DNA from 4 places in the Kitasatospora sp. NPDC059577 genome. Region 1 is predicted to be linked to each of the others. Evidence: riboswitches for the same ligand, from Rfam matches in the RefSeq annotation. Region 1 holds a riboswitch; each other region holds the start of a gene.

What was found. Region 1 has a riboswitch for cyclic di-AMP ahead of ACFV0O_RS16530 (M23 family metallopeptidase). Riboswitches for the same ligand answer to the same signal wherever they lie in the genome.
Region 2: linked by a shared signal. The riboswitch ahead of ACFV0O_RS33580 (peptidoglycan DD-metalloendopeptidase family protein) and the one ahead of ACFV0O_RS16530 (M23 family metallopeptidase) in region 1 are both predicted to bind cyclic di-AMP.
Region 3: linked by a shared signal. The riboswitch ahead of ACFV0O_RS18900 (transglycosylase family protein) and the one ahead of ACFV0O_RS16530 (M23 family metallopeptidase) in region 1 are both predicted to bind cyclic di-AMP.
Region 4: linked by a shared signal. The riboswitch ahead of ACFV0O_RS07880 (NlpC/P60 family protein) and the one ahead of ACFV0O_RS16530 (M23 family metallopeptidase) in region 1 are both predicted to bind cyclic di-AMP.

The regions. Positions count from the first base shown of each region.
Region 1 covers NZ_JBHWBZ010000017.1:115,551-122,760, reverse strand. The annotation lists gene ACFV0O_RS16550 (hypothetical protein) at 1-173, opposite strand, end outside; gene ACFV0O_RS16545 (sensor domain-containing protein) at 264-1,034, opposite strand; gene ACFV0O_RS16540 (GNAT family N-acetyltransferase) at 1,220-1,792, opposite strand; gene ACFV0O_RS16535 (hypothetical protein) at 1,835-2,710, shown strand; gene ACFV0O_RS16530 (M23 family metallopeptidase) at 2,828-3,661, opposite strand; cyclic di-AMP (ydaO/yuaA leader) riboswitch at 3,674-3,832, opposite strand; gene ACFV0O_RS16525 (YiaA/YiaB family inner membrane protein) at 4,029-4,319, shown strand; gene ACFV0O_RS16520 (alpha/beta fold hydrolase) at 4,386-5,267, shown strand; gene ACFV0O_RS16515 (TetR/AcrR family transcriptional regulator) at 5,342-5,908, shown strand; gene ACFV0O_RS16510 (SpoIIE family protein phosphatase) at 6,133-7,210, shown strand, end outside.
Region 2 covers NZ_JBHWBZ010000061.1:22,889-30,098, forward strand. The annotation lists gene ACFV0O_RS33565 (HelD family protein) at 1-328, opposite strand, end outside; gene purB (adenylosuccinate lyase) at 447-1,877, shown strand; gene ACFV0O_RS33575 (MFS transporter) at 1,918-3,453, opposite strand; cyclic di-AMP (ydaO/yuaA leader) riboswitch at 3,768-3,950, shown strand; gene ACFV0O_RS33580 (peptidoglycan DD-metalloendopeptidase family protein) at 3,953-4,936, shown strand; gene ACFV0O_RS33585 (DUF2470 domain-containing protein) at 5,490-6,209, opposite strand; gene ACFV0O_RS33590 (RidA family protein) at 6,343-6,771, opposite strand; gene ACFV0O_RS33595 (IclR family transcriptional regulator) at 6,800-7,210, opposite strand, start outside.
Region 3 covers NZ_JBHWBZ010000021.1:108,102-115,311, forward strand. The annotation lists gene ACFV0O_RS18885 (glycoside hydrolase family 13 protein) at 1-512, shown strand, start outside; gene ACFV0O_RS18890 (LacI family DNA-binding transcriptional regulator) at 538-1,557, shown strand; gene ACFV0O_RS18895 (hypothetical protein) at 1,631-1,840, opposite strand; gene ACFV0O_RS18900 (transglycosylase family protein) at 2,097-3,371, opposite strand; cyclic di-AMP (ydaO/yuaA leader) riboswitch at 3,358-3,515, opposite strand; gene ACFV0O_RS18905 (hypothetical protein) at 4,041-5,000, opposite strand; gene ACFV0O_RS18910 (DUF397 domain-containing protein) at 5,559-5,822, shown strand; gene ACFV0O_RS18915 (ATP-binding protein) at 6,391-6,972, opposite strand.
Region 4 covers NZ_JBHWBZ010000006.1:12,067-19,276, reverse strand. The annotation lists gene ACFV0O_RS07895 (glycosyltransferase 87 family protein) at 1-426, shown strand, start outside; gene ACFV0O_RS07890 (hypothetical protein) at 517-1,539, opposite strand; gene ACFV0O_RS07885 (NlpC/P60 family protein) at 1,719-2,765, opposite strand; gene ACFV0O_RS07880 (NlpC/P60 family protein) at 2,992-4,113, opposite strand; cyclic di-AMP (ydaO/yuaA leader) riboswitch at 4,124-4,277, opposite strand; gene ACFV0O_RS07875 (NlpC/P60 family protein) at 4,614-5,651, opposite strand; gene ACFV0O_RS07870 (NYN domain-containing protein) at 5,851-7,152, opposite strand.

The sequences.
Region 1 (7,210 bases):
AGTCCGCGCGCCTCGGCGGCCAGGCCGGCCGCGCCGCCGGGGCAGTCCAGCAGCGGCCCGGGGAGGGCGGCGAGCTGGGCCCGGGTGAGGTCGAACAGGGCGCAGTACTCGTCCAGCGGACGGGAGGTGACCAGGACGTCCGGGGGTTCGGGGGGAATGCCTGCGACGGCCACCCGGTCATCCGAACACGCGGCGGCCCCGGCCGCATCCGGAGTGCGGACGGGGCCGGGGCCCGGTGGTCGGCCCGTCGCCGACGGCGGTGTTCAGCGGCCCAGCAGGCCCTGGGCGGCGGCCCGGTTGACGTTGGTCAGGCCGCGGACCAGCTGCGCGGTGAGGAAGACCAGCACCACCCCGACCAGCGAGAACCCGGCGATCTGCCACATCCCCTCGATGTAGTAGACGTGCTGGACGTGGTGGCCGTCGGTGTAGTCGAAGAGCTTGTACCCGCGCCAGTCGGTGTAGGTCGGGAACACCCAGTGGTAGACGGGGTAGAGCGCCATCGCCCAGCCGGCCAGCAGGAACGCCAGCGTCATGGTGAAGCTGAAGACGGCCCAGGGGAACATCACCACCTGGTGCAGCGCGGCCTTCCAGCCCGCGCCGTCCGCCAGCCGCGCGGTGATCGCGCCCCAGGCGCCCGGACGGACCGGGCGCACCGGCTTCGGGCCGGGGACGTCCAGGGCCAGCATGCCGCGCGCCCGGGCCCGCTCCAGCCGGCCGAAGCCGCGGCCGGCGGCGGTCAGGCCGGCCAGCACCGGCAGGCCGAGGACGGTGACGAAGGTGCCCAGGCCGAGGCAGAACAGGGTGATCGCGACGGCGAAGCCGGCGATCGCCACCGGCAGGCCGCTGAGCACGTAGCCGATCTCGCGGTAGTAGTGCGCGGAGAACGGCGCCGCCCAGAAGACGGGCGGCCGCTCGGTCCGGCGGGCGCGGTCGGCGTGCGGGTCGGCGGCGTGCGGGTCGGCGGCGTGCGGGTCGTCGCCGTACCCGCCCAGGAGGTCCCCCGCGTACTCCAGCGTGCTTCGGCTGCTGCTCATGTCCCGGCCCCCGGCCCTCGTCCTGACGTCGTCCGCGTTCGCTGACGTCGTACAGTCTGGCGGGACCGGTGGGTCGGGGGGCATCCGGAGGCCTGGCGGATCGGGGGTGGGGTTAACCCCCCGCCCGCGGGCCCGCCGGTCGCCGGCCGGCCGCGGGCCGGCTCGGCGGAGGCCGCTCGCCCGGTTCAGCCGGTCGGACCCGGCCACTCGTCGACGAGCAACGCGTAGCGGTACGAGTCGGACCAGGCGCCGTCCTTGAACCGGTCCTGCCGCGCCCGCCCCTCCAGCCGGAACCCGAGCTTGGTGAGCACCCTGGCGGAGGCCGTGTTGTCCACGTCGACCCGGGCCGCCAGCCGGTGCAGGTCCAGGGTCCGGAAGGCGAAGTCGCAGAGCAGGCCGGTGATCTCGCCCGCGTAGCCGTGGCCCCAGGACGCGCGGCCGAGGACGTAGCCGAGGTGGGCGGAGCGGTACGTCCCGAGCGTGAGCGAGGCGTGCCCGATCGGCGTCGCGTCCTGCGGGTCCTCGGCGTCGGCGAGCCTGGTGACGGCGAGCCGGTAGGTGTCCCGCTCCTCGGCCATCGCCTGCTCCAGGTAGAGCTCGATCTGGTCGGCGCAGGACTCGCGGTCGCAGGGTTCGAAGGGCAGGTGGCGGGTGACCTCCGGGTCGCCGAACAGCGCGTGCAGGGCGTCCACGTCGCCGTCGGTGTGGTGGTACTCGCGGATGGCCAGCCGGGGGCCGACGAGTCGTACGGGGACCATGGCTGCCGACCCTACCGGCCCCCGGCGACTACCGTTCGGACTATGAACGACGAAGACCTGCGGCTCGCCCCGCGCACCAGGGCCGCCGACCTGCTCGCCTGGGCGGCCGATCAGGGCCGCACGCCGGTGGCCGAGGGGCCGCTGCGCGCGGTGCTGGCGCTGCTGGAGCTGGGCGGGAGCAGGATGCACGACGGCTGGCCCGAACTGACCTCCGACGCGGTGGAGCACCTGCTGTACGAGCGGCTCCACCTGTACGTCCAACCCCTGCCCGAGGAGGACCCGCTCGCGTACGGCGACGCCGTCCGGCTGCTGATCGACCACCAGCGGGCGGCCCGGCGGCTCAACGCCAAGCGCCAGGAGCGGCTGCACGCGGAGGCCGAGTGGCAGGGCGAGGTCGCGGCCGGGCTGCTGCGCCGCGCCGACCTGGTGACCTGGCCCCGGCTGTACACACTGCTGCTGCACGCGTACGGGGTCGACGTCGCGGACGGGGCGGCGGTGCGGGACTGGCTGGCCGGTTTCGGGGAGCTCGCCGAGGAGGAACGGCTGGCCGCGTACGAGGCGCTGGCGCCGGCCGGCTGGCTGGACGAGCCGGACGAGCAGGGCTGGGGACCGGGCCGGGTGCTGTCGGTCGGCATGGCCACGGACGGCGCGCGGCGACTGCTGGAGCAGGGCCTGATGCGGCGCAGCTACCGCAACCTGGCCGAGCTGAACGCGCTCGGCCGACCGATGCCGGACGAACTGACCGGTGACTTCGGGCAGTTCGAGGAAGCGGCGGTCGACGCGGCGCTCGACCTGTTCGGGGTGTGGACGGTGCCGGGGCTGCCGCGGCTGCTGGTGGAGGAGTTCCCGGAGCTGGCGCCGGAGCCGGGCCCGGAGGAGATCGACGCGTACCTGGCGCAGCTGCCCGCGGAGGAGTGAGACGTCGTGACGGAGCCCCCGGTCGTCGCGTACGACCGGGGGCTCCGCGCTGCTTCGGGGGCTGCCCGGGGTGCTCCGGGGGCTCCGCGCGCTTCCGGGGCCCCGGCGGAGGGTCCGCTACGGGGTGAGGCCGCGCTGCTGGAGCCAGGGCTCGGGGTCGACCGGGGCGCCGCCGCCGGGGCGGACCTCCAGGTGCAGGTGCGGGCCGGTGACGTTGCCGGTGGCACCGACCTTGCCGATCTGCTGGCCCGAGGTGACCTGGCCGGCGCCCTTGATGATCGAGGAGAGGTGGCAGTACCAGATCTCGGTGCCGTCGGGCAGCGTCTCGACGATCCGGTAGCCGTAGGAGCCGGACCAGCCGGCCGAGGTGATGGTGCCCTGGCCGAGCGCGTACACCGCGGTGCCGGTGTCGGCGGCGAAGTCCAGGCCGGTGTGCACGTTGGCCCAGTAGCGGGCGCTCTGGCCGTAGTGGGCGGAGAGCCGGTAGTCCTTCACCGGCAGGGTGAGGGCGGCGGCGCGCTTGGCCTCGGCCTCCTTGGCGGCGGCCTTGGCCTCGGCTTCCTTGGCGGCGGCCTTGGCCTCGGCCTCCTGCGCGGCCTGCACGCGGGCGCCCTCCTCCGCGGCGGTGCGCTGGCTGTCGGCCTGCTGCTGGATGCGGGCGGCGAGCGCGAGGCCGGGGTCGGCGGAGAGGGCGACCGGGGTCTCGTCCGGGGCCTCGACGGCGGGGGCGGCGGCCGGGGTGGCCGAGGCGAAGCCGGTGGCGCCCAGGGTGGCGGCGACCGCGGTGACGCCGAGCAGCGGGGAGGCGCCGCGGGTCTGACGCGGCATCCGGTGCCGGTTGGTCTCGACCTCGGGGCCGAAGGCCTCGGGCGCGTCCGCGCCGGGGTGGTCGAGGAGCTGGGTACCGGCTGCGGGGCCGGCCGGGTGTGCCGGGGTGTGCGTCGACGCCACGGAGGCGCGCTCCTTTCCTTCCTTCGCGCCTACCGGGTTAGCTGACGGGTTCGGAGCAGGAAGGTCTCCTACGGCCGGGCCGGGGCCCCGCCGATTCACCCCAAGGAACGTGGTTCCCCGGCTCCCTGACCTGCCCGGAGGCCGGCCGACGGGATTAGGCGACGGCGCACGGTGCCGTCTGGGTACGGCGTTGACGACCGCGCTGCGTTATCAAACGTTAATCCTAGGGCGCTCCGATTCCAAGCCATCCGTCCGGGACGACCGCGGAGCGGATGATCGGACGTCAACGAACGACCCCTCATGCGAGCACCCCATCTGAGTACCCCTACTCATGTGCGGTCACACCGGGCGGCCGCATCCTGGCGCCATGAGCGCACCGATGCAGAACCGCACCACGGCCGCGTACTACGTCCAGGCCATCCTCTCCTTCGCCCTGTCGGGCACCGCCGTCGCGGTCGGGATCGCCTACCTGCCGGTCGGCGGGTGGACGCGGGCCTTCCTCGGGATCGGCCTCCTCTACACCGCCACCTCCGCGTTCACCCTGGCGAAGGTGGTCCGGGACCGGCACGAGTCGAACGAGATCGTCAGCCGGGTCGACCAGGCCCGGCTGGACAAGTTGCTCAGCGAGCACGACCCGTTCAGGGTCGAGGGGGCCTGAGGCGGGAGCGCCCGACCTCCTCCCGCGCCCGGACGCTTGACAGCTAAGGCTATTAGCCTTAGCTTTATGGCTATCGGCAGCACCGCCGATGCCCGCGACGGCGGACCGAGGAGGCCCACCATGAACGCCACCGACACCCCCGACACCCAGTACCTGGCCCTGCCTGGCGGGCGCATCGCCTTCGACGACACCCGGCAGGGCGACGGCACCCCCGTCGTCCTGCTCCCCGGCATGCTCGACAGCCGGGCCGCGTACCGGCACCTCCGCCCCCTGCTCGTCGCCGCCGGCCACCGGGTCGTCACCGTGGACCTGCGCGGCTTCGGCGAATCCTCCATCGCCTGGGACGACTACGGCCCGGCCGCCATCGCCGACGACGTCCTCGCCCTCCTCGACCACCTCGGCATCGAACGCGCCGTCCTCGCCGGGAACTCCTACACCGGCGCCACCGTCGTCAAGGCCGCCGGGGACGCGCCGGAGCGGGTCGCCGGAATCGTCCTGATCGACGCCTTCGTCGAGAACCCGCAGCCGGGCGCCCTCATGCGCGGCGCCCTGCGCCTGATGGGCGCGGCAATCGTCCACTGGCCCGCCTCCTGGGGCTTCTACCTGCGCCGGATGGCCTTCCCCGGCGCCAAGCCCGCCGACTTCGACGCGTACGTGAACGGGCTGGTCGCCGCCCTGCGCACCCCCGGCCGCAAGACCGCCACCCGCGGCTACGTCAGCGGGGACTCCGCGCCGGCCGGCTGGACCGCCGCAGTGCGGTGCCCGGCACTCGTGGTCATGGGCAGCAAGGACCCCGACTTCCCGAAGCCCGAACTCGTCGCCGACCGGCAGGTCGCGGCACTCGGCGCGCGGAAGGCGATGATCGAGGGATCCGGGCACTACCCGATGGCCGACGCCCCGCAGGCCACCGCGGACGCCCTGCTGCCCTTCCTCGCCGAACTCGCCTGACCGCCGGCGCCCGACGTTCCCCGCCGGCGCCCGACAGATTCCCCGCCCGACTCCCGTACGGAGAACCCGAAGCCATGCCCCGCGTAGGACTGACCCCCGACCAGGTCGTCGACCACGCCCTCGCCCTCATCGACGAACAGGGCACCGAAGCACTGACCCTGGCCGCGGTCGCCGCCCGCGCCGGGGTCGCCACCCCCTCCCTGTACAAGCACGTCAGCGGCGGCCTCGCCGAACTGCGGCGGATGATCGCCGTCCGGGTCACCGAGGAACTCGCCGACCGCCTCGCGGACGCCGCGGTCGGCCGCAGCGGCGACGACGCCGTGGCCGCCGTCCTGCGCGCCTACCACGCCTACGCCACCGAGCGCCCGCACCGCTACAACGCCCTCCCCCAGGCCCCGCAGCCCGACGACGACCTGGCCCGGGCCGCCACCCGGCTCGTCGGCGTGATCATCGCCGTCCTGCGGGAGTACGGCCTCGACGGCTCCGAGGCGATCCACGCCGCCCGCACCGTCCGCTCCCTCGCCCACGGCTTCGCCTCCCTCACCACCGCCGGTGCCTTCCGGCTCTCCGAGGACCTCGCCACCACCCAGGAGCGCCTCATCACCACCCTCACCACCGGCCTCCGCAGCTGGCCCGCGTAGCAGGCCGGGCAGTCGGGGCGGCAGTCGGGGCGGCGGGCGGCCGGCGGCCGATCCTGATGCCGTACGGGTGGCCGCCGTCGGCGCTGCCGCTGCGTCCGGTGCGCGCGGTGGCGCAGGACGTCCCGGACGACCGGACCCCGGTGCTGGTGCCGGTGTCGGTGCCGGTGCCGGTGCGGCGGCTGGGTCACCCCTCACCGTCCGGGGAAATGGGGTATTAAGAATCAGTGCCCCCCTCCGAGGACGAGAACCGGACACCGGACGAGAACCGGACGCCGGACCGGCGCCGGACCCCACTGAGCAGTCCGACCGCCCGCAGTGCGATGCGCTGCGTGCGCCTGCTGCTCGGCTGCGCCGACGCGGCCGAACTGCTGGGCACCGTCCTGGCCGAGGGCCCGGTGTGGATCACCGGCGAGGGTTCCGCGCTCTACCTGCTGGATTCGGCGGGCATGCTCCGGCTGACCGTCTCGCACGGGCTGCCGGACTGGGCGCACGAGCGCTACAGCGTGGTCGATCCGGCCGGTGAGCTGCCCGCCGCGATGGCCCTGCGGCTGCGCCGCCCGTACCTGTTGAGCCCGGAGCACACCGGCGTCGACTACCCGAACCGGAACACCGGCATGGGCACCGGGATGGTCGCCGTGATCACCCTGCCGATGGTCGTGGACGAGCGGCCGGTCGGCGTGCTCGCGCTGGCCCTGGCCCACCGGGGCACCGTCCCCCGCCGTGACCTGGACGTCCTGGAGACGATCGCCGAGGCCTGCGCGCACCGGCTCTCCCACCTGCTGGACCACGCGGACGCCCGGCTCCCGCGGGACGCCCGTTCGCCGCACGGCGTCCGGTTATCCGACGGCCCGGCGCCGGAGGGGGCGGACGCGCTCCCCGCCGGGCTGGCCCACCCGCTGCTGTCACTCGCCGTCCGGTCCGCCGGGCACGGCGCGTTCGAGCGCGACCTGGTCACCGGGGAGAGCTTCTGGGACGCCGCGGCGTTCCGGGTGACCGGCCGGCCGGTGTCCCCGGACGGTGCCGCCCCCGAGCTGGACCGGCTGGTCCATCCGGAGGACCTGCCGGACGTGCAGGCCGCGCTCGCGGAGGCGCTGGCCGCCGGCGGGCGTTACCGGATCGGCTACCGGGTGCTGCGCCACGACGGCGGGGTGGCGCAGGTGGAGGAGTCCGGCGAGGTGATGCTGGACGTGCACGGGCGGCCGGTGCGGATCGCCGGGCTGCTCGCGGACGTCGGGCACCGGGAGCGGCCGCCGGCCGACGAGGGGGCTTCGCCGGGCGCAGCCCGGACGGCGCTGCTGCTGG
Region 2 (7,210 bases), on a different contig from region 1:
CGTACGCCTCGTCGGTCAGGCCGGTGCGGCCGATGTAGTGGACGGTGCCGTCGCGCTCGTCGAGGCGGCCGAAGCAGAGGCCGCGTTCGACGGCGTCGAGCCGGGCGGCGTGGCGGGCGGCTTCGCGGGCGCGCACCGCGCGTTCCAGCCGGGCCTGGTGGGTGCCGCCGGGCCCGGTGCCGTCGTGGGCGCCGTCGGCGGTGCGGTGAGCCCGTTCGCGGACGGTGTCCAGCCGGGCGTAGAGGGTGGTGAGTCGGGCCTGCTCGGTGTGCAGGGCCTCGGCGAGGGCGTCGCCGGAGTGCCCTGCGGTCGCTGGAAGTCCGTTCATTGATGTGGTATCCTTGCGGCGAGAAGGTTCTGGCAACCCGTCTGATGGGCGCTCAATCGGCCGAGCCTACCCCATCCGCCGACGTTCGGCGTGACCTCGGCTGTTACTCTTGCGAAGCGTGAGCGCGAAGCCCCAGATCCCCAATGTCCTGGCCTCCCGGTACGCCTCGGCGACCCTGGCCCAGCTGTGGTCCCCCGAGCACAAGGTGGTCCTTGAGCGCCACCTGTGGCTCGCCGTCCTGAAGGCCCAGCAGGACCTCGGCGTCGAGGTGCCGGCCACCGCCGTCGCCGACTACGAGCGGGTGATCGACCAGGTCGACCTCGGCTCGATCGCCGCCCGTGAGCGGGTCACCCGCCACGACGTGAAGGCCCGTATCGAGGAGTTCAGCGAGCTCGCCGGCCACGAGCAGATCCACAAGGGGATGACCTCCCGCGATCTGACCGAGAACGTCGAGCAGCTGCAGATCCGCCAGTCGCTGGAGCACGTGCGCGACCGCACCGTGGCCGTCCTGGTCCGCCTGGCCAAGCTGTCCGCCCAGCACTCCGAGCTGGTCATGGCCGGCCGTTCGCACAACGTGGCCGCGCAGGCCACCACCCTGGGCAAGCGCTTCGCGTCGATCACCGACGAGCTGCTGGTCGCCTTCCGCCGCCTGGAGGAGCTGATCGCCCGCTACCCGCTGCGCGGGATCAAGGGCCCGGTCGGCACCGCCCAGGACATGCTGGACCTGCTCGGCGGCGACACCGAGAAGCTGGCCGAGCTGGAGCGCCGGGTCGCCGGGCACCTCGGCTTCGAGAACGTGCTGACCAGCGTCGGCCAGGTCTACCCGCGCTCGCTGGACTTCGAGGTGCTCACCGCCCTCGTCCAGCTCGCCGCCGCGCCGTCCAGCCTGGCCAAGACCATCCGCCTGATGGCCGGCCACGAGCTGGTCACGGAGGGCTTCAAGGAGGGCCAGGTCGGCTCCTCCGCGATGCCGCACAAGATGAACACCCGCTCCTGCGAGCGCGTCAACGGCCTGGCCGTCATCCTGCGCGGCTACGCCTCGATGACCGGCGAGCTGGCCGGCGACCAGTGGAACGAGGGCGACGTCTCCTGCTCGGTGGTGCGCCGGGTCGCGCTGCCGGACGCCTTCTTCGCGTTCGACGGCCTGCTGGAGACCTTCCTGACCGTCCTCGACGAGTTCGGCGCCTTCCCCGCCGTGATCGAGGCCGAGCTGGACCGCTACCTGCCGTTCCTCGCCACCACCAAGGTGCTGATGGGCGCGGTGCGCGCGGGCGTCGGCCGGGAGACCGGGCACGAGGTCATCAAGGAGCACGCCGTCGCCTCCGCGCTGGCGATGCGCGCGGGCGCCCGGGAGAACGAGCTGCTGGACCGCCTGGCCGCCGACGAGCGGATCCCGCTCGACCGGGCCGCGCTGGACGCGCTGCTGGCCGACAAGCTCTCCTTCACCGGTGCGGCCGGCGCCCAGGTCGCCGAGGTGGTCCGCCGGGTGGAGGCCGTCGCGGCCGCCTACCCCGAGGCCGCCAAGTACGCGCCGGGCGACATCCTCTGAGGTGCCGCATCCGTTGACGCGCCGCTGATGTGACGCAGCGTCAGCTCTCGGGCGAGGGCCCTGCCGCCGGACCGGTGGCAGGGCCCTCGTGCGTGCGGACGTGGCCCGGGTCGAGCGGCGGGGTGGTGCCGCAGTTCCACTCGCAGTCCGGCTCGGCCACCGGGTGGTCCTCGGGGTCGAGCACGTTGCCGCGGACGGTGGCGAAGGCGATCAGCCCGCCGCCGACCAGCAGGCCCGCGCAGATCAGCATCGCGGTGTGGAAGGCGGCGTCGACCTCGGCCGGCACCCGGTAGGCGTCGCCGCTCAGCCCGGCCAGCGCCGGTAGTGCGGCCACCGCGAGCAGACCGGCCGCCCGGGCGGCGGCGTTGTTGACCCCGCTCGCGATGCCCGCGTGCCGGACCTCGACGGCGGCCAGCACGGTGGCCGTCAGCGGTGCGACCAGCAGGGTCATCCCGCAGCCCATCACCGTGACGGCGGGCAGCACGTCCGTCCAGTAGGAGGAGTCGGCGCCGATCCGCAGCATCAGCAGCACGCCGGCGGCGCACAGCAGCGGGCCGACGGTGAGCGGGATCCGCGGGCCGATCCGCTTCCCCAGGCGCCCGGCGCGCGCCGACAGCGCCAGCATCAGCACGGTGATCGGCACCAGCGCGAAGCCGGAGACCAGCGGGGAGAACCCGGCGACGATCTGCAACTGCACCACCAGCAGGAAGAAGACGCCGCTGAACGCCGCGTACACGCAGAGGGTGACCAGGTTCACGGCGGTGAACAGCCGGGAGGAGAACAGGCCGAGCGGCAGCATCGGCACGGGCGTGCGGCGTTCGACGACCACGAAGGCGGCGCCGAGCACCACGCCGAGCACGCCGCTGATCCAGACCGCGGCGGACACGCCCTCGCCGGCGGCGGTCAGGGCGTAGGTGATCGCGCCGAGGGCGAGCGCGGCGAGGACCGCGCCGAGCGCGTCGAAGCGGCCGGAGGCGCTCTCGTCCCGGCTCTCCGGCACGGACCGGGTGGAGACCGCGATCACGGCCGCCGCGAGCGGCAGGTTCAGCAGGAAGATCCAGCGCCAGCCGGGGCCGTCCACCAGCCAGCCGCCGAGGAAGGGGCCGACCGCGGCCGACACCCCGCCGAGGCCGGACCAGAGGCCGACCGCCGTCGAGCGGTCGTCGGGGTGGAAGACCGCCTGGAGCATGGCGAGCGAGCCGGGGGTGAGCAGCGCCCCGCCGATGCCCTGGACGGCGCGGGCGGCGATCAGCACCTGGATGTTCGGTGCGACGGCGCAGGCCGCGGAGGCGACGGCGAACCAGACCACGCCGATCAGGAAGACCCGGCGCCTGCCGTACCGGTCGCCGAGCGCGCCGCCGAGCAGGATCAGGCCCGCCAGGGTGAGCAGATAGGAGTTCAGCGTCCATTGCAGGGACGCCAGGGAGGCGCCGAGGTCGGCGCCGATCCGGGGCAGGGCGACGTTCACCACGGTGCCGTCGAGCATCGCCATGCTGGAGCCGAGCACCGTCGCCAGTAGTACCCAGCGACCCTGCGCGGTGCCCAGGCGCAGGGTGCCGGCCTCGGAGGTGGCCACGGCCCGATCCTCCGCCCCGTGGGGCGTACGTGACAAGGCTCACCGGTGGTGTGTCGGCGGCGGGGGCGCTGTGTGAGCGGTCGGCTGCGCGCTGTGGCCGACTTCGGCGCAGGGTCGCGGATCAGTGGCTCGGGGTGAATGGATGGTGTACGCACCGTGCTGGGGATCATTCGGAGGGTCACCGCACCCAGGAGGGATCGTTGCGGCTTCAAGAGATCGACATTGCTTCACCCGAACGGATGGGTTTTAGTTCAGCGACCGCCCGGCCAGTCCGGACGGATCCGCCGGGTGGAACGCCGAGTCCTGCCGCTGCCCGGTGGTTCGATCTGAACTCTGTACGGCAGGAGCGGGGGACCCACAGGTAAGTCGCCGGACCGGAGTTCGCGCTTTTCGGAGCGCGGGCGTCCAGGGCCGGCTCGGGGTGAAGCCGCACATGCGGCCGGGCAACTCCAGCCCGAACCCGACAGCTCACCTCGCAGGCGTCGGAGAGGAAACTTCCATGCCTGCTCAGGCTCGTCGTATCGTCCTGCCCCGCGCCGCCCGCATCGGCATCGCCACTGCCGTCACCGGTGTCTCCTTCGCCCTCCCGCTCGTCACCGCGATGAGCGCCCAGGCCCACACCGCCCCCGCTGCCCCGGCCGCGCCCGCCGCCGTGGCGCCTGTCGCCGCCGCCAAGCCGGCCGAGAAGGCCGCTCCGGCTGCTCCGGCCGCCGCGGCCGCCACGTCCGAGAGCTACCGCGTCGTCAGTGGTGACACCCTGTCCAAGATTGCCGACGTCAAGAACGTCGAGGGTGGCTGGCACGCGCTGTACGAGCAGAACCGCTCGGTCGTCGGCGCCAACCCGAACCTGATCTTCCCGGGTCAGCAGCTCACCCTCGCCGGCCACGCCGCCGCGCCGTCCGCGGACGCCGCCCCGGCCAAGCCGGCCGCCCCGGTGGCCCCGGTTGCCCCCGTGAAGCCGCAGACCCAGGTCAAGGTCACGACCGAGGCCGCCAAGCCCGCCGCCCCGGTGCAGACCCAGGTTCAGACCGCCGCTCCGGCCAAGGCCGTGACCGCCGCTCCGGTCGCCGCCACCTCCGGCTTCGTCGCGCCGCTGGCCAACCCGGTGCTGGGCGAGGCCTACGGTGTGGCCGGCTCGATGTGGGCCTCCGGCCACCACACCGGCCAGGACTTCGTCGCCTCCACCGGTACCCCGCTGCGCGCCGTCGCCAACGGCGTCGTGGTCAAGGCCGGCAACGGCGGCGCCTACGGCAACGAGGTCGAGATCAAGCTCGCCGACGGCCACTACGCCCAGTACGCGCACCTCTCGGTGATCGGCGTGAAGATCGGTCAGACCGTCACCGTCGGCCAGCAGATCGGCCTCTCCGGCGCCACCGGCAACGTGACCGGCCCGCACCTGCACTTCGAGATCCGCACCGGCTCGGAGTACGGCTCGGACATCAACCCGGTCACCTACCTGCGCGCGCACGGCGTCGCGCTCTGACCCTCCGGGGATCAGGTCCAGGGTTTCAGGAACCACCACTGCCGCGGAGCGAATCGGTCCTCCGGGATGGTCATGTCGGGTGACCGCTCGACCGGATGATCGCCGTGCAGTGGACATGGGCGCGGGACACGCCCAGGCCGGCCCGGCTCGCGGGATTCACCTCCCTCGCGAGCCGGGCCGGCCGCTGCCGTTTCCGGGCGGGACGTTTCCGGGGCGCGACGTTCCGGGTGCGTGACCTTCCGGGAGGCGGGGCGGCAGGGGCGCGGGGCGGTTCGATGCGGGGCGGGCCGGTGTCGGGGCTGGCGGCGTCGGCGGTTCGTGCGCGGGCGGTGGGTCAGCCGGGGATCGCGGGTGGGCGACGGGTCTGCCGAACGCGCCGGAACGGGTAGGGAGTTCGGGGGTCCGGCGGCCGGGCTCGGGCGGTTCCGCGTCGTCGGGCGAGGGTCGTCGGGCGAGGGTCGTCGGACGAGGGCGGTTCCGCGTCGTCGGGCGAGGGTCGTCGGGTGAGGGGGAGCGGGCCGGCTTCGTCGGGCGAGCGGTGACGGGGTGTCGGTCAGCCGCGGTGGGCCGGCAGGCCGTACTGGGCGGCGGCCAGCAGGTCGTGCATCCGGTGGCCGAAGTCCTCGGTGTCGCAGGCCGGTTCGGGGAAGACCAGGCGGACGTCGCGGTGGCCGTCGGGGTGGTCCAGGCGCAGCACCAGGCCGTGGCGGTCCAGGGCGAGCGGGCGGACGTCCGGGTTCCGGGCGAGCAGCACGGGGTCGAGGAGGCGGGTGAGGACCTCGATCGCGTCGGCGTGGTCGTCCGCGAAGTGGGTGAGCATCGCGGCCTCGTGGCGGGCCATCGGGTCGGGGCCGGCGAGGGAGAGGTCGGCGGCGGTGACCGCTCCGGTGCCGTACGGGGTGGCGAGGACGGCGTGGGCGACGTCCACGCGCAGGTGGACGCTGAGGCCGTCGTCGGCGAGGTGCGCCAGTCGCAGCCGGCCGGCCAGGGTGAGCCGGCCGCGGACGCGGTCCCGGACGGCGACGGGGGAGACGTCGGTGACGTCGAGGACGACGGGGAGGCCGTCGGTGGCGTGGGCGGCGGCCACGGTGAGCGGGGCGTCCAGCGGGGCGCGCATTCGCAGGTGGGAGCCGTGGACGGAGACCGGAGTGTCGAGGTCGTGGTGTTCGCCCAGGGCGCGGACGACGAGCGAGGAGGTCGTGCTGAGCAGGCTCTGGATCCGTTCGGCGGTGGTGGGCTCGGGGACCTCGGTGTCGCCGGTGGGCTGGCTCATGGACGGACCTCCAGAAAGTTAGGTGAGCCTAACCTAATATTCGCGTCGGAGTTCGGCAAGCAGGCGTCGGGACGTGCCGAAGGGCCCGGACGGGCGGCGGTCCGGGCCCTTCGGCGGAGCGGGCGGCGCGGCGTCAGGCGAGGACGGCCTGGGCGTCGATCTCGACCAGCATCGGCTCCTGCGGGAGCTCGACGAAGACGGTGGTGCGGCAGGGCTTCACTCCGCCGGGCTCGATGTTCTCCTCGATGAACTCGGCGTAGACCTCGTTCATCAGCGGGAAGTCGGCGCGCTTGGTGAGGTACACGCGGAACATCACCACGTCCTCGATCGTGGCGCCGCCGGCCTCGACGACGGCCTTGACGTTCTCCAGGGTGCGCCGGGTCTGCGCCTTCACGTCGCCGTGGTGGAGGTACTCGCCCGTCGCCGGGTCCTGCGGGCCCTGCCCGGAGACCTGCAGGATCGGGCCCTTGCGCACGCCCTGGGAGAAGGTCCAGGCGGGGGCCGGGGCGCCCTCGGTGCGGATCTCGGTCTTCTCGCCGGTCGGGGACTGCTCGGGGGGCATGGGACTCCTCGGATATCGTGACGGTTCGTCAGGGGTGTTCGGGGCGACCGCAGTCGGCCGAGACGGTGCGGGTGGTGGCGAGCAGCTGCGGGAGGAGGTCCAGCACCTGCTCGTACGGGAGGACGACGTCCGGCACGGAGATGGACGCGGCGGCGACGACCCGGCCGCTGGCGTCCCGGATCGGTGCGGCGACGCAGTTGATGAAGGCCTCGTGCTCCGCGTGGTCCTGCGCCCAGCCCTGGGCGGCGACCCTCTCCAGCTCGGCGAGCAGCGCCTCGGGCGTGGTGAGGGTGTGTTCGGTGTGCGGGGTGAAGTCGATCCCGGCCACCACCCTTCGCCGCTCCGGCAGGGGCAGGTCGGCCAGCAGCACCTTGGACACGGCCGCGCTGTGCAGGGCGGCGCGCAGGCCGATCCGGGAGTACATCCTGACCGGGTGGCG
Region 3 (7,210 bases), on a different contig from region 1:
ACGTCTACCAGGGCGAGGAACTCGGCCTGCCCGACGTCACCGACCTGCCCGACGAGGTGCGCCAGGACCCGTCGTTCTTCCGCCAGGCCGGGCAGGACGGCTACCGCGACGGCTGCCGCGTCCCGATCCCGTGGTCCGGCACCGAGGCCCCGTACGGCTTCGGACCGGCGGCCGGCGGGCCGTCCTGGCTGCCGCAGCCGGCCTCCTGGGCGGAGCTGAGCGTCGAGGCGCAGACCGGCGACCCGACGTCCACCCTGGAGCTCTACCGCAGCGCGCTGGCCGTCCGCCGGGCGCAGGCCGACCTCGGCGCCGGCACCGGGGTCGAGTGGCTGGACGGCCCCGAGGGCACCCTCGCCTTCCGTCGCGGCTCCTTCGTCTGCACCGTGAACACCACCGGCGAGCCGGTGCGGATCGCCGCCCCGGGCACGCTGCTGCTCGCCTCGACCGACCTCGTGGTGGACGGCGGCGAGACGGTGCTCGCTCCGGACAGCACCGGCTGGTGGGCGGTCTGACGTGGTTGCAATAGGCTCTGGGACCGTGACTACGGCGCGACTCTCAGACATCGCGGCACAGGCGGGGGTCAGCGAAGCCACCGTCTCCCGCGTGCTCAACGGCAAGGCGAACGTCTCCGCCACCACCCGGCAGACCGTGCTGGCGGCGCTCGACGTGCTCGGGTACGAGCGGCCGACCCGGCTGCGCCAGCGCAGCGCCGGGCTGATCGGGCTGATCACACCGGAGTTGAGCAACCCGATCTTCCCCGCGCTGGCGCAGGTGATCGAGCAGACGCTCAGCCGGCACGGCTACACGCCGGTGCTGTGCACCCAGACCCCGGGCGGATCCACCGAGGACGAACTGGTGGAGATGCTGGTCGACCGGGGGGTGGCGGGCATCGTCTTCGTCTCCGGGCTGCACGCCGACAGCACGGCCGACCACGACCGCTACGCGCGGCTGGCCGGGCGCGGGGTGCCGTTCGTGCTGATCAACGGCTTCAGCGAGAAGATCGACGCGCCGTTCATCTCGCCGGACGACCGGGCCGCGATGTGGATGGCCGTCCAGCACCTCGCCGAACTCGGCCACGAGCGGATCGGGCTGGCCGTGGGGCAGCGCCGGTACGTGCCCGTGCTGCGCAAGATAGAAGGCTTCACGGCGGCGATGCGGGAGGTGTTCGGGCGCACTCAGGAAGAGGCCGAGGAGCTCGTCCACCACACGTTGTTCAGCGTGGAGGGCGGGCACGCGGCGGCCGGAGCGCTGCTCGACAAGGGCTGTACGGCGATCGTGTGCGGGAGCGACATGATGGCGCTCGGGGCGATCCGGGCGGTGCGCCGGCGCGGACTGTCGGTGCCGCAGGACGTGTCGGTGGTCGGCTTCGACGACTCGCCGCTGATCGCCTTCACCGAGCCGCCGCTGACCACGATCCGCCAGCCGGTCGAGGCGATGGCCACGGCGGCGGTGGACGCGCTGCTGGAGGAGGTCGGCGGGAACGCCGTCCAGCGCGGCGAGTTCATGTTCCAGCCGGAACTGGTGATGCGCGGATCCACGGGGGCCTGCGCGCGCTGAGCGCCGGTCGCAGGGCCGACGGAAGGGCCCCGGAGAGGCAGTTGCTCCCCGGGGCCCTTCGGCGTGCGCCCGGTCAGCCTTGCCGGGCGGTGGGGCGGTCGGAGGTGGGGCGGTGGTCGTCGGCCGCGTCGCCGGTACGGGTCTCGGTGCGGCGGCCGCGGGCCGGGTAGTCGCGCAGGACCAGGTCGACGGGGCCCTGCGGGTTCCTGGCACCGGAGAGCATCGTCGCGTAGGTCGCGTAGGTCGCGTAGGTCGCGTCGAGCGTGACGGTGGCCTGGGCCATGTGACTTCTCCTCGGGTGCGGAGCGGCAGCACGCCCGTCGGGGCGGGGTTCACCACGGGGATACGCCGGAACCCCCGGGGAGAGGGACCAGACTCTCTCCGGGGGTGGCGGGTGGTCGGCGTTCGGGCGGACCGCCGAGAGGTGACAGATGACAGCTGACAGATGGTGAAATCCGTCAGCTGTCATCTGTTGCACGTCAACTGTTACGTGTCGGCTGTCGGCTGGTACCCGTCGGCCGTCAGCCGGTTCGCCGTGCTCAGACCCGGCCGGCGAAGTCCGGGGCCCAGTTGGCGATGGTCTGCTCGCGCACGCCCGAACTCGGGTTGGCGGCCTCGACGTACTTGCCGCCGCCGACGTAGATCGCGACGTGGTAGACGCCCGAGTCCTGGCCGTTGTTGGACCAGAACAGGAGGTCGCCCGGCTGCAGGCTGTCCAGCGAGACGTGGGTGCTGGCGGCGGCCTGGTCGGCGGCGACGCGCGGGACGGAGACGCCGGCGGCGCGCAGCGCGGCCTGGGTCAGGCCGGAGCAGTCCCAGCCGCCGTTGCCGGTACCGCCGTAGACGTAGGCCTGGCCGACCTTGGACTCGGCGAAGGAGACCGCGGCGGCCATGCTGCCGGTGGCGGCGGGGGCCGGGGCCGCAGCCTGGGTCTGGGTCTGGGTCTGGGCGGCCGGCTTGGCGTTCACGGAACCGCCGTTCGTGGACTGACCGGACTTCTGCGAGCGGTTGAACCAGGTGAAGTCCGAGCCGGACTTGTCGGTGGAGGCCGACTGCGGGCCCTGGGCGTGGTCGCCGAAGGACAGGTGCTGGCCCGGGTAGATGCTGTCCGGACCGTCGGTCAGGGTGCTGCGGTTGAGCTCGTACAGCCGCTGCCAGCCGCCCTGGACGTGGTTCTTGTCGGCGATCGAGGACAGCCAGTCGCCCGCGACCACGGTGTAGTCGCCGTCCTGGGCCCACTGCTGGTGCTTCTGGGTCCAGTTGCCGGTGGCGGTGGTGGCCTTGGCGTCGTCCTGGGCGGGAGCGGCGGGCTTGGCGGCGGGGGCCTGGGCGGGCTTGGCGGCGGGCTTGGCAGCCGGGGCCGGGGCGGCCGGGGCGGCCGGCTTGGCGGCGGCCGAGGTGTCGACGGCGGCCGGGGCGCCGCCCTTGGTCAGGCCGGCCTGGATCGAGCACACCGGCCAGGCGCCGGGGCCCTGCGAGGCGAGGACCTTCTCGGCGACGGCGATCTGCTGGTCCTTGGTGGCCAGGTTGGCCTGCGAGGCGTACGAGGTGCCACCGAAGGCGGCCCAGGTGCTGGAGGTGAACTGCAGGCCGCCGTAGAAGCCGTTGCCGGTGTTGATGGCCCAGTTGCCGCCGCTCTCGCACTGGGCGACCTTGTCCCAGGTGGCGACGGAGGCGGCGGAGGCGGTGCCGGAGACGAGGCACGGGACGGTGAGGCCGACGCCCGCGACGCCGATGGCGGCGATCACGCGGCGGGTGCGGCTGGACAGGCGGGTGCCGTTGGTGGGCAGCATGAAGACGTGGTCCTCTCCCACGCCTGCGAGGTGAGCTGTCGGATTCGGGCTGGAGTTGCCCGGCCGCGCTTGGCGCGGCTTCACCCCTAGCCCTGAACCGTTCCGGGAACGGTCCGGGGCGACTTACCTGTGGGTCCCCCGCTCCTGCCGTGGTGCGTTTTCGCGCTGCCAGGACATCCGACGGCAGGACTCGGCGTCGCGGATGAACTGGGTCCGTGTGGTCACGAACGGGGAGCACGTTAAGCAGACTTAAGTTCAAACTGCAAACAGCTGTGACGCCCATCACGGTTTAGTGGGAACTGCCAAAATGGCGCGTATCCATGATCGTAAATGATCGTTTTTCGGCAATCGCGTTGCGGATATCCACAACTGGCTCGGTTTCAGGAATCGCGTGACGGTGCGTCGAGGTGCGCGGTGGCGCATCGGTCGAGTCGGGGGAGTGGCCGGAGTCCGAGCGCTGATGAGTGCGCTCCCCTTTTCCTTGCAAATGACGCAAGAACGGACAATCTCCTTCATTGCCGCGAAGCTCCGTTAACCCCCGAAGGTCTCTGCGGCCACGGAAACTCCCAAAACCTTCACAATCGCCACAACCCCCACAACTCTCCTGTGGGGGTGCGCGGGCACGGCGAAGGGCCCGGAACGAAATCCGTTCCGGGCCCCGTGTGCGCGCCGGCGGGCGCGCGGTGTCGCTTACTGTCCGGCAGGCCCCTCAGCGGCCGCGTGGGCCCGTCGGGTGCCCTCTGCGGCCCCCTCGGCCTCGGCGGCGGCAGCCGCCTCCGCCTCGGCCCGCGCCAGCTCCTCCGGGGAGGGCGCGGGCAGCGCGGCCAGGTAGGTGGAGGCGATCAGCTGGCCGACGGTCGGGTACGCGCCCAGCGGCGCCGCCGACGGGCAGCCGGTCTCCTCGGCCGCGGTGGCGAGCAGCTCGGAGTCGGCCTCCGGCCCGATCACCAGCGGGGCCAGCGCCGGGCGCTGGGCGCCGGTCTCCCTGAGGTGGTTGACGGCCGCGGCCACCGAGCCGGGCACGTCGAGCGCGGCGGCCACGACCGGGATGGCCAGCCGGGCGGCCAGCAGCACGCCGGTGATGCCGGCCGCGGCGGCGGCGTCCTCGCCGCCGACGGTGGTCAGGACCACGCCGTCGGCGGCGGTCGCGATGGCGAACAGACGGGCTCGGTCGGCGCGCGCCAGTCCGGCCTCGGACAGTCGCACGTGCACGGCCTCGGCCAGGAGCGGGTGCGGGCCCAGTGCGTCGGTGACGGGCGCGCCGTACTCGGCGGCGAGTGCGTGGAGTTCGGGCAGGAAACCGTGCGGTCCGGGCACCAGCGGCACCAGGACGGGCATCGGCAGCCCGGCCTCGGCGGCCGTGGCCAGGAGTTCGGCGACGGTGCGCTCCTCGCCGCCCTCACCCTCGGCGGACTCGCCGGGGAGGTATCCGACCGTGGCCTGGACGCCGTTCTGCTCGCTGCGGACGATCGAGAGCAGTTCCTCGACGACCGAGCGGGACTCGGGCCCGGCGGTCGCGGGTACGGCGAGCACCAGGGCCGGGGCGCCGGAGGGAATCTCGGGGCGCTCGGGACGACGATGGCGCCCCCGCGCACGGGAGCCTGGAGTGCGGACGGGCAGTGGCGCGCCCGGGATGGCTGCGGTGCTCATGCCGGAGATCGTAGGACATCGGCCCGTCCGGCCTGCAGTCGGCTGCCGTACGGGTTTCGCGCAGCGGCAGTGCGGACCCGGTGTCCTGGGTGGGCCGGTCCGGGCGGTTTACCCGCAATCCGGACATTCTTCGCCCAACCCCCGTGCGTGCGTGGGCCATTGCCTTGACGTACGCCGCGAGGCACTGCGTTGCACCCGCCGTGCGTGAGATGTCTCACAGCCCGGAGGTCGCCTGACGGAGGGTCACGGCGGCGCGACTCCCGGCATTCGAAGATCAACATTCAGGGGGGATTCGCTCACGGCCGGTTATCGCAACCCCGACGATTCAGTCGGCTATGTCCGTTTACGTACCGTCAGGAGAAGGCCCCGTGAAGAGTTCGGGGCCGCCGGTGAAAGGCCTCGTGCACCTGCAATGTCCCGTGCTGATGCACGTGCACTGCAGCTATCATCGCGTCAAGTGAGGCGTTGTGCCGGACCGGTACGGGGCCGGTCCGTTCGTTCGGCGGTGCCGGGGGCGCCGCGCTGGACAACAACTCCGGAGCTCTTCGGGAGACTTCTATGCACGACTCGCAGGACAGGCACGGCTCGCACGACACCTTCAACGGGATGGCCGCGGCCGATCTCCGGGGAGTGGTCTGGCAGAAGAGCCGGCACAGCAACTCCCAGGGCAACTGCGTCGAGTTCGCGGCCCTGCCGGGTGGCGACGTGGCGATGCGCAACTCGCGCTTCCCGGACGGTCCGGCGCTCATCTACACCCGGGCCGAGATCGCCGCCCTGCTGCTGGGGGCCAAGGACGGGGAGTTCGACCACCTGGCGGTCTGACCGGCCGACCTGTTTCACCATCGGGGGGCCGTCGTGGGTGCCGACACCACGACGGCCTTTGTCTTTTCCGCAGCCGTTTCCGCCACCGTTTTCGGAGCCGCCCCGAACGGGGCCGTTTCCGCCGCCTTTTCCGGGACCGCCGTAATCGGGGCCGCTGCTTCCGGAACTGCCGCAATCGGGGCTACTGCTTTCGGGGCCGCCGTAATCGGGGCCGTTGCTTCCGGAACTGCCGTAATCAGGGCCGTTGCTTCCGTTGCTGCCACAGCGGGGGGCGCGGTGGACACCGCCGCCCTCGGGGCCGCCGGCCGGGATCGACCACCGGCGGGGCCTGGCGCAAGCACCCGGGGTGTGGTCCTCCCGGGGTTTCCCTCGACCTGCCGCTGAGTGGTCCGTCCGACCCGCTGTCGGGTCTGCCATCCGGTCCGTCACCGGTCCTGCCGTCCGCGGCGCTGCCACCGCCGGGGCCGTCGTCCTGGCCGTCGCCGGGCACGCCGTTCGGCGTACCGCCGGAGCGGGTGCCGGTTGTGCCCTCCGACCAGGCACCGGGCGGGCCGTACGCCGCCCGGCGCTAGGCCGAGCGCCGGTGCCGTCCACCGATGTCGACCGGTCCGCCGAGCGCCTCCAGCGCCGGGCGTCCGCCGATCTCCGGGTGTCCGTCGAACGGGCCGACCGCCGGCTCCGCCTCGAACATCGCCCAGACCACCTTGCCGCTGCCCAGCGGGTGCCAGCCCCAGGAGCGGCTGAAGGACTCCACCAGGTGCAGTCCGCGGCCGGATTCGGCGACGAAGTCCGCCTCCCGGGCCACCGGGCCGATGCTGCTCGGGTCGCTCACCGCGCAGACCACCTGGGGTGCGCGGTGCACCAGGCTTATTCGGATCGGCAGCCGGCCGTCCGGGGTCGGCTGTGTGGGAAAGTCGTACTCGCCCTGGGCGCCGCCCGACGGGTCGGGCCGTGCGCCGATCGCATGCCGGAGCGCGTTGGTCACGAGTTCCGAGGCCACCAGTGCGACGTCGTCGAACAGCTCCGGCAGTCCCCAGCGCTGGAGCGTGGTCCGGGCGAAGTCGCGCGCGGTTCTGACGGCTTCGAAGCGAGGAGCGAGCGTACAGGTGACCACATGGGGGTCAACCGCCAAAGCCGTACCGGTGCTCATGAAGAGCTCCTCCCATAAGGGGGCGGACACGGCTGGACCCGCCGGGGTCATGCCGGTCACCTCCGACTCGCTCGGCCGCACGGCCGCCCCCTCGACCACACGCGCGCGCACTCGAACGCCCGATGGCGCGGGGGACGCCGTCGGGCCGGTGCACGGAGTCGCGCGTGGGGTCGACGCGGAGCCCGCGGGATTGCCAGGGATGTGCAGGTGCACGTGCACCATGGTGGTGTGCGCTCAC
Region 4 (7,210 bases), on a different contig from region 1:
ATCTTCGTGGTGACCAGCCGGGTGATCAGCCCGCAGTACCTGGTCTGGCTGGTCGGCGTCGCGGCGGTCTGCCTGACCGTGCGCGGCACCAGCCAGCGGCCGGTGGCGCTGCTGATCCTGATCGCCTGCCCGCTGACGCTGGTCGAGTTCCCGACGATGTTCACCCAGGTCCTGGCCAGCGACCCGCTCGCGATCACCGTGCTGGCCCTGCGCAACCTGCTGCTGGTGGCCGCCGCCGTGCTCTCCTGCGTCCGGCTGTGGCGCTCCACCCGCGGCGAGGCACCGCTGCCGCCGACGGTGGTGCTGGACCGGGACCCGGCCGCGCTGCCGGCCGCGGGCTACCCGGTGCGCCCGGGCATCGCGTACGAGCAGGATCTGCTGGACGGCATCGACCACCCGGGCGCGCCGGCCGAACAGCGGCGCTGAACCGGCCACGCCGGACCACGCCGGACCGGGCCCGAGCAGAAGGGCCGGACTCCGGTCGTCGGTTCCGGCCGTCGGTTCCGGCCGTCGGCCTCAGTCCTTCAGCGCCGCCACCTCGGCCTGCCAGAGCCTGGTGAACTCACCGAGGCCGACGCCCAGTTCGGCGCGCAGCAGCCGGTCCGTCCGGCGCTCGCGATCCTCGTCCGTCCCGTCGGCCGCGCCGACCGCCCGGTAGAAGGCGACCAGCCGCTGCGGCCCGTAGCGGCGGGCGATCAGCTCGCAGGCCAGCCAGGACTGCTCGTAGGCCTGGGCGATGCCGGCGGCCCCGGCGGCGAAGTCCCGGTCCTCGGGCAGGTCGGCGGGCAGCCGCCCGGCGGCGACGTCCCGGGCCAGCTCGGGGGCGATCTGCTGCGGGCTGCGGCCGGAGTCGCGGTAGGCGGTCCAGTCGGCGACGCCCTCGGAGAGCCACAGCGGCGTCCAGGCCCGGGTGTCGGACCTGGTCGCGACGTGGGTGGCCTCGTGCGTGATGACCACCTGCCGGCCGAAGTCGCTGAGGCGCCCGTACGCCTCGGGGTTGACCAGCACCCGGTCCGCCGGGGTGTGCCGGGGCGCGCCAGGGGCGGCCACGGTGACCGCCGCCATGCCCGCCCAGCCCGCCGGGTCGACCTCCAACAGTCGCGCGAACTGCTCCTCGGTGGCGGGCAGTTCGAGCAGCAGCCGACCGGCCCACGCCCCGCCCCAGACCTCCTCGACGGCCGGTACCGCCCGGTCCCCCACCGCGACCAGTCCGGCCGGGTCGGGTCCGTCGGCCGACCCGAGCACCAGACAGTGCGCGCCCGGCGCCGACCGTCCGGGGCCGAAGTCCCAGAGCGCCGGCGGCCCGCTCGCACTCTCCTCGCGCTCGACCCGCCAGCCGTCCTGGGCCCCGGTCAGCGCGATCCGGCGCGGGTACACCACGGGGTCGTCGTCGTACCCGGCGATCCGCACCACCAGGTCGGCCGCGGCGGTCAGCCGGTCCGGCCCGCCGCCCGCGGCGAGCACCAGGTTGCGGTACGCCGCCCCGACCACCGGAAGCCCCGAACGGGCCGGCAGCGAGCGTGCCCGCTCCGCCAGCACCGCGGCCACCTCGGCGCGCCGATCGGCCGCCTGCCGGGCCGGTGCCGCCGCCGGGGCGACCGGCGGCAGCGACAGCTGGGCCAGCCCGCCGGCCGCGAGCAGCAGCGCACCCCGCCGCGACAGCGCGCGACGGGGCCGGTCTATCGGATGCGGCCCGTGGGGGCCGCACGTCGAGGCGCTCAGAGCCGGACCACCCCCGAGACCGGCATGGCGTTGACGCTCTCGTAGCGGACCTTGGCGCCCGGGTAGGGGGCGTGCACGATCACGCCGCCGCCGGCGTACATGCCGACGTGGTGCATGTCCCGGTAGAAGATCACCAGGTCTCCCGGTCGCGCTTCGGAGAGGTTGATCCGCCGGCCGGCGTACGCCTGGGCCTGCGAAGTGCGCGGCAGGGTCACTCCTGCCTGCCGCCAGCTGTAGTACATCAGACCGGAGCAGTCGAACGCGCGGGGCCCGGTGGCTCCGTAGACGTACGGAGCCCCGACCATCCGCACCGCGGCCGCCAGCGCGGCCGCCCCGCGCTCGGAGGCGGCCGGGGCGGAGCCGAGGTCCAGCCGGTCGGTGCCGCGGGTGGCGCGCTGTTCGGCGTCCCGGGCGTCCTGGGCGGTCATCCTGGCCCGTTCGCCGGCGCCCAGGCCGTTGAGCAGCTTCTGCGCCGCGGCGAGCCGCTGCTGGATCTGCTGCTTGCCGTCGGCGAGCGAGCGGCGGGCCTCGTCCAGTTCGGCGAGCTTGCCGGTCGCCTCGACGCGCCGCTGGTCGAGCCGGCGCTCGCGGGCGACCAGCTCGTGCAGCGTCTCCTGCTGCCGCTGCGCCTCCTGGCCCATGGTCCGGGCCCGGGCCAGGTACCCCTCCGGGTCGGAGGACAGCATCAGCTGGGCGGCCTGGGCCATCCCTCCGCCGCGGTACTGCGCCCCGGCCACGGTCGCCAGACTGCCGCGCAGCTCGTTGAGCTGGTCCTGGGCGACGGCGATCTCGCCCTGGAGGATCGTGGTCTCGCCCTGGAGGCGCCGTTGGGCCTCCAGGGCCGCGTTGTACTTCTCGGACGCCTGCTCGGCCTCCTCGTAGAGCTGCTCGACCTGCGCCTTGACCTCCTTGCGGTCGGTCGGGTCCGGGCTGCCGGGGGCGGCCTGGGCGCTGCCTCCGGTCGCGACGCCGAGCGCGGTGGTGGCGGCCGCCGTCAGCACCAGCGCGCGGGCGAGCAGTTGGGAACGGCGGTGCACGGGCATGGCGGCAACGGCTCCAATCCGGCGGCGCGGCCCCGCCGCCGCCCCACTGCGGGCGGCCGTCGAGCGGGAGTCCGGTGGCAGACGTTAGCGAGTCCGGGCAAGCGAGTCCAAACCCCTCCGGACCCGAATATTTGACTCCTAATCGGACATCAGCCCGAGCAGCCGGAAAAGCCGCAGGCCCGGCCTTCCGTGGTGGAAGACCGGGCCCGGAGGCGCCGAGCGGGGATCAGACCCGCACGATGCTGCTCAGCGGCATGTTGGTGACGGCCTCGTAGCGGACCGACGCACCCGGCTTGGGAGCGTGCAGCACCTGGCCGTTGCCGGCGTAGATGCCGACGTGGTGGGCGTCCCCGAAGAAGATCAGGAGGTCGCCGGGCTGGGCCTGGGACAGGTCGGTGCCGATCCGGGTGCCGGCGTGCGCCTGCTCCTGCGAGGTGCGCGGCAGCGAGACGCCGACCTGGTTGAACGCCCAGACCATCAGGCCGGAGCAGTCGAAGGAACTCGGGCCGGTGGCGCCCCACACGTACGGGCTGCCGACCTTGGAGGCCGCGGCGGAGAGCGCGGCGGCACCGCGCGAGCTGCCGGGGGCCGGGAGCGCGCCGGCCGGCGTGGACGAGGGCGCCGACAGGTTGGTGCGGCTGTTGTCGCGCGAGGCGCGGTCGGCGGCCTGCTGCTGGGCCTTCGCGGCGTCGGCCTGGGCCTTGGCGTCGGCGGCGGCCTTCTCCTCGGCCGCACGCAGCGCCTGGCGCTCCTGCTCGGTCAGGGTGTTGAGCAGGTCCTGGGCGGCCTTCAGCTTGTTCTGGACCTCGTCCTTGGAGGCCTTCAGCTGCTGGGTGGTCGACTCCAGCTCGGCGAGCTTGCCCTGGGCCTCGGCGCGGTCCTGGTCGAGCTTGCGCTGCTGCTCCTGGAGCTGCTTCAGCTGGTTCTTCTGGGTGTCGCCGGCCTGGTTCAGCGTGCCGGCCTGGGTGAGGAAGTTGTCCGGGCTGGACGAGAACATCAGCTGGACGGTCGGGGATATGCCGCCGTTGCGGTATTGCTCCCCGGCGATCTGGGCGAGGCCGCCCTGCAGGTCGGTCACCTGCTCCTGCTGGCGGGCCACCTGGTCCTGGAGACCGGAGACCTGCTTCTCCAGCGTCTGCTGCTTCTCCTGGGCGGCGTTGTACTGCTCGGTCGCCACCTCGGCCTGCACGTTGAGCTGGTCGACCTGCTCCTTGACCTGGTCCTTGGTCGGCTGCGGGTCGGCGTGCGCGCCGGACTGCGCGGAGAGGGCGACGGCTGCGGCGGCGACACCGGTCAGGATCGAGACACGGGCGCGGCCTGCTGGCTTGGGACGACGATGGGACGCCACGAAGGCGGGCTCCTTCTTCCTACGTCCGCCTACCGGGTGAGCTGACGGGTTCGGGCCGGAAGCATGCCCTACGACGCCTCACGGCCGTTCCACCGGCCGACCTGGCGCCGATTCACCCCGGAGGAACGTGGTTCCCCGGCTCCGCTGCGCAGCGCCCCCGCTTGCTGGGCTCCCCTGTCGGGCAGTCGCTTCGACCTGCCCCGCTGCCTCGCGAACTCGACGGTGACCACCGCCGCCACCCTGGCTGGGTGATCGACACTGCGGTGCTCTGGGGCATGACCCTAGTAACTGAACCGTGATCGGTTCAAATCCTTGTCAGAAAAAAGACGGAAGATTACCCAAGTTCCTTTGTGAAAATGACCGATGGTGACCATTGCCGTACGCAAGGCTGATCAGGTCTCACCCGTTGGTCGCAAAACGCTCGAAAACCTGAACACCACCCCCGACGGGGGTGGTGCGGATCACAGGGGCCGGTCGAACCTCTCCGGCGTGTCGGGCCGTCAGACCCGGCGGATCGTGTTGATCGGCATCGCGTCGGCCTTCATCACCTTCACCACGTCACCGGTGTGCGGCGCGTGGACCACCATGCCGTTGCCGATGTACATCCCGACGTGGTGCATGTCGCCGCCGTAGATGACCAGGTCGCCGGGCTGCGCCGCGGCCAGCCCGGGCACCGCGGTGCCGTAGTGGCCCTGCTCCTGCGAGGTGCGCGGCAGCGAGACGCCCGCCTGGCCGTACGCCCAGAGCATCAGCCCGGAGCAGTCGAAGGTGCTCGGCCCGGTGGCGCCCCAGACGTACGGGGAACCCTGCTTGCTCATCGCCTTGGCCACGGCCACGGCCGCGTAGCCGCTGGCCGGCGGCAGGTTGCTCAGGTCGACCCGGTCGCTGCCGCGCGAGGCCCGGTCGTCCTGCGCCTGCTGGGCCTTCAGCGCGGCGCGGTCGGCGGCGCTGAGCGAGTTCAGCAGGTCCTGGGCGGCCTGCAGCTTGGTGTTGACGTCCGCCTTGGCCTGGTTCAGGTCCTTGGTGGTGGTGTCGAGGGAGGCCAGCACGGCGGCGGCCTCGGACTTCTCCTGGTCCAGCCGGCGCTGCTGGTCCAGCAGCCCCTTGAGCGCCTCGGCCTGGCTGGCGCTGGCCTGCTGGACGGTGGAGGCCTTCTGGAGGTAGCCGGACGGATCGGAGGAGAGCATCAACTGGACGGAGGGGTCGATGCCGTTGGTGCGGTACTGCTCGCCCGCGACCTCGGCCAGCCCGCCCTGCAGCTGGGTCATCTGCTCCTGGCCGCGGGCCACCTGGTCCTGCAGCTGGTCGGCCTGCTTGCGCAGCTGGTCGGACCGCTCCTTGGCGCCGTTGAACTTCTCCGCCGCCTGCTCCTGCTCCTCCTGGAGCTGGTCGATCTGCGCCTTGACGTCCGTCTTGTTCGGCTGCGGCGCGGCGTGGGCGGCCACCTGGGCCGAGAGGGCGACCGCGGTCGCAGCGGCAGCGGTGAGCACGGAGACCCGCGCGCGGCTCGGCTGCTTGGGACGGCGGTGGGAGGCCAAGGGACCGGCTCCTTCTTCCAACGGACTCACCCGATTGGATGAGATTCCGGAAAATAGGTTTGACGGCAGACCCTAGTGCGGATCTACCGGTTTTGCCACTCCCCCGAAGGCGTGAACTCCGTTTCCCACACCGACTTCACCGGACCCGCACACCACTGCGAAACCGGCGCTGAGCAGGCGTCATCCCGCCCGGCCCGGTTCAGGGCCGGGCCAGCCGGTTCAGCAGCAGCACTGACGCCACCGGGCGCGCGCCCGCCTTCCGCACGCCCTCCGCGACCTCCCGGTCGGCGGACACCACCACGACCGGACGGCCCTGCGGCTCCGCCCGCACCAGGCGGCGGATCAGCTCGTCCGCGGTCTCCCCGGTCCGGCTGAACCGCACCCGGACTCCGCGCGGCGGCGCCATCATCACCGGAACGTCCAGGTCCTGCCCGTCGAACACGCAGGTGACCTCCGCCTGCGTGCGCTGCGCCAGCATCGCCAGCCCGCCCAGCAGCCGGATCCGCTGCTGCTCCAGCGGCAGCGTCGGATAACCGGTCTTGGTCACGTTGTAGCCGTCCACCACCAGGTGCACCTGCGGGATCGCCAACAGCTGGTCCAGCAGCGCCGGGTCGTCCTCGGCCAGCCCCCGCCGGGCCACGTCGTGCGGCGAGGCCGCCCCCGGCACCACCGCCTCCACCAGGTCCGCCGGGCGGATCTGGGAGACCGGCAGCGCCAGCTCCCGCTGCAGCCCCTGGGCCGACTGCAACATCGTGTCCAGCAGCAGCCGCAGCCTCATGTCCTCGACGCTGCGCCCCTCGCGGGCGGACCGGCGGCCCTGCTCGGCGGCGGTCTCCAGCTCGGAGACCCGGTGCCTGAGCCGCCGCGCCTCGGTCTCGGCGGCGCTGCGCTCGGCCGCGCCCTGGGCCTTCAGGGCCTCCAGCTCCCCGGCCACCCGGCGCGTCTCCGCCTGCGCCCGACGGGTGTCGCTCTCCAGCGACCGCACCTTCTTGCGCAGCGACTCGGCCTCCCGCCGGACGCCCTCGGACTCCGCGCGCTGACGCTCCAGGTCCGCCCGCGCGGCGGCCCGCACCTCGGCCAGCTCCGCCTGCAGCTTCTCCACCAGCCGGGACGCCTCGGCGGCCGCGTCCTCGGCGCCGGCCCGCTCGGCCTCCTCGCCGACCTCGGCGACCAGCCGGCTCCAGCCCGCCGAACGCACCAGGTAGGCGGCGGCCGCGACGTCCATCGGATCGGCGGCGCCCGGGACGCTGCCCGACTCCAGCGCCCGCACCAGGTCCGGCTGCCCCAACCGCAGCCGTTCCGCTATCCGCACCCGGAAGGCCGGCTCCGCCTCCAGCGCGGCCGCCAGCGCCGTGGCTGCGTACTTGGCCCGCCGCGCCGGGGTGAACTTCACGTACTGACGCAGGCTCTGCGGGAGCTCACCCGGCGGCAGGCCGCCCAGCGCGTCCGAGGCCAACCCGACCACGCGACGGCGCACCCCCTCGGGCAGCGGCCGGTCCAGCTTCTCGACGGCGCGCTCCGCGGCGGGGCCGGAGAACCCGGGGAGTTCCGAGGGGGTC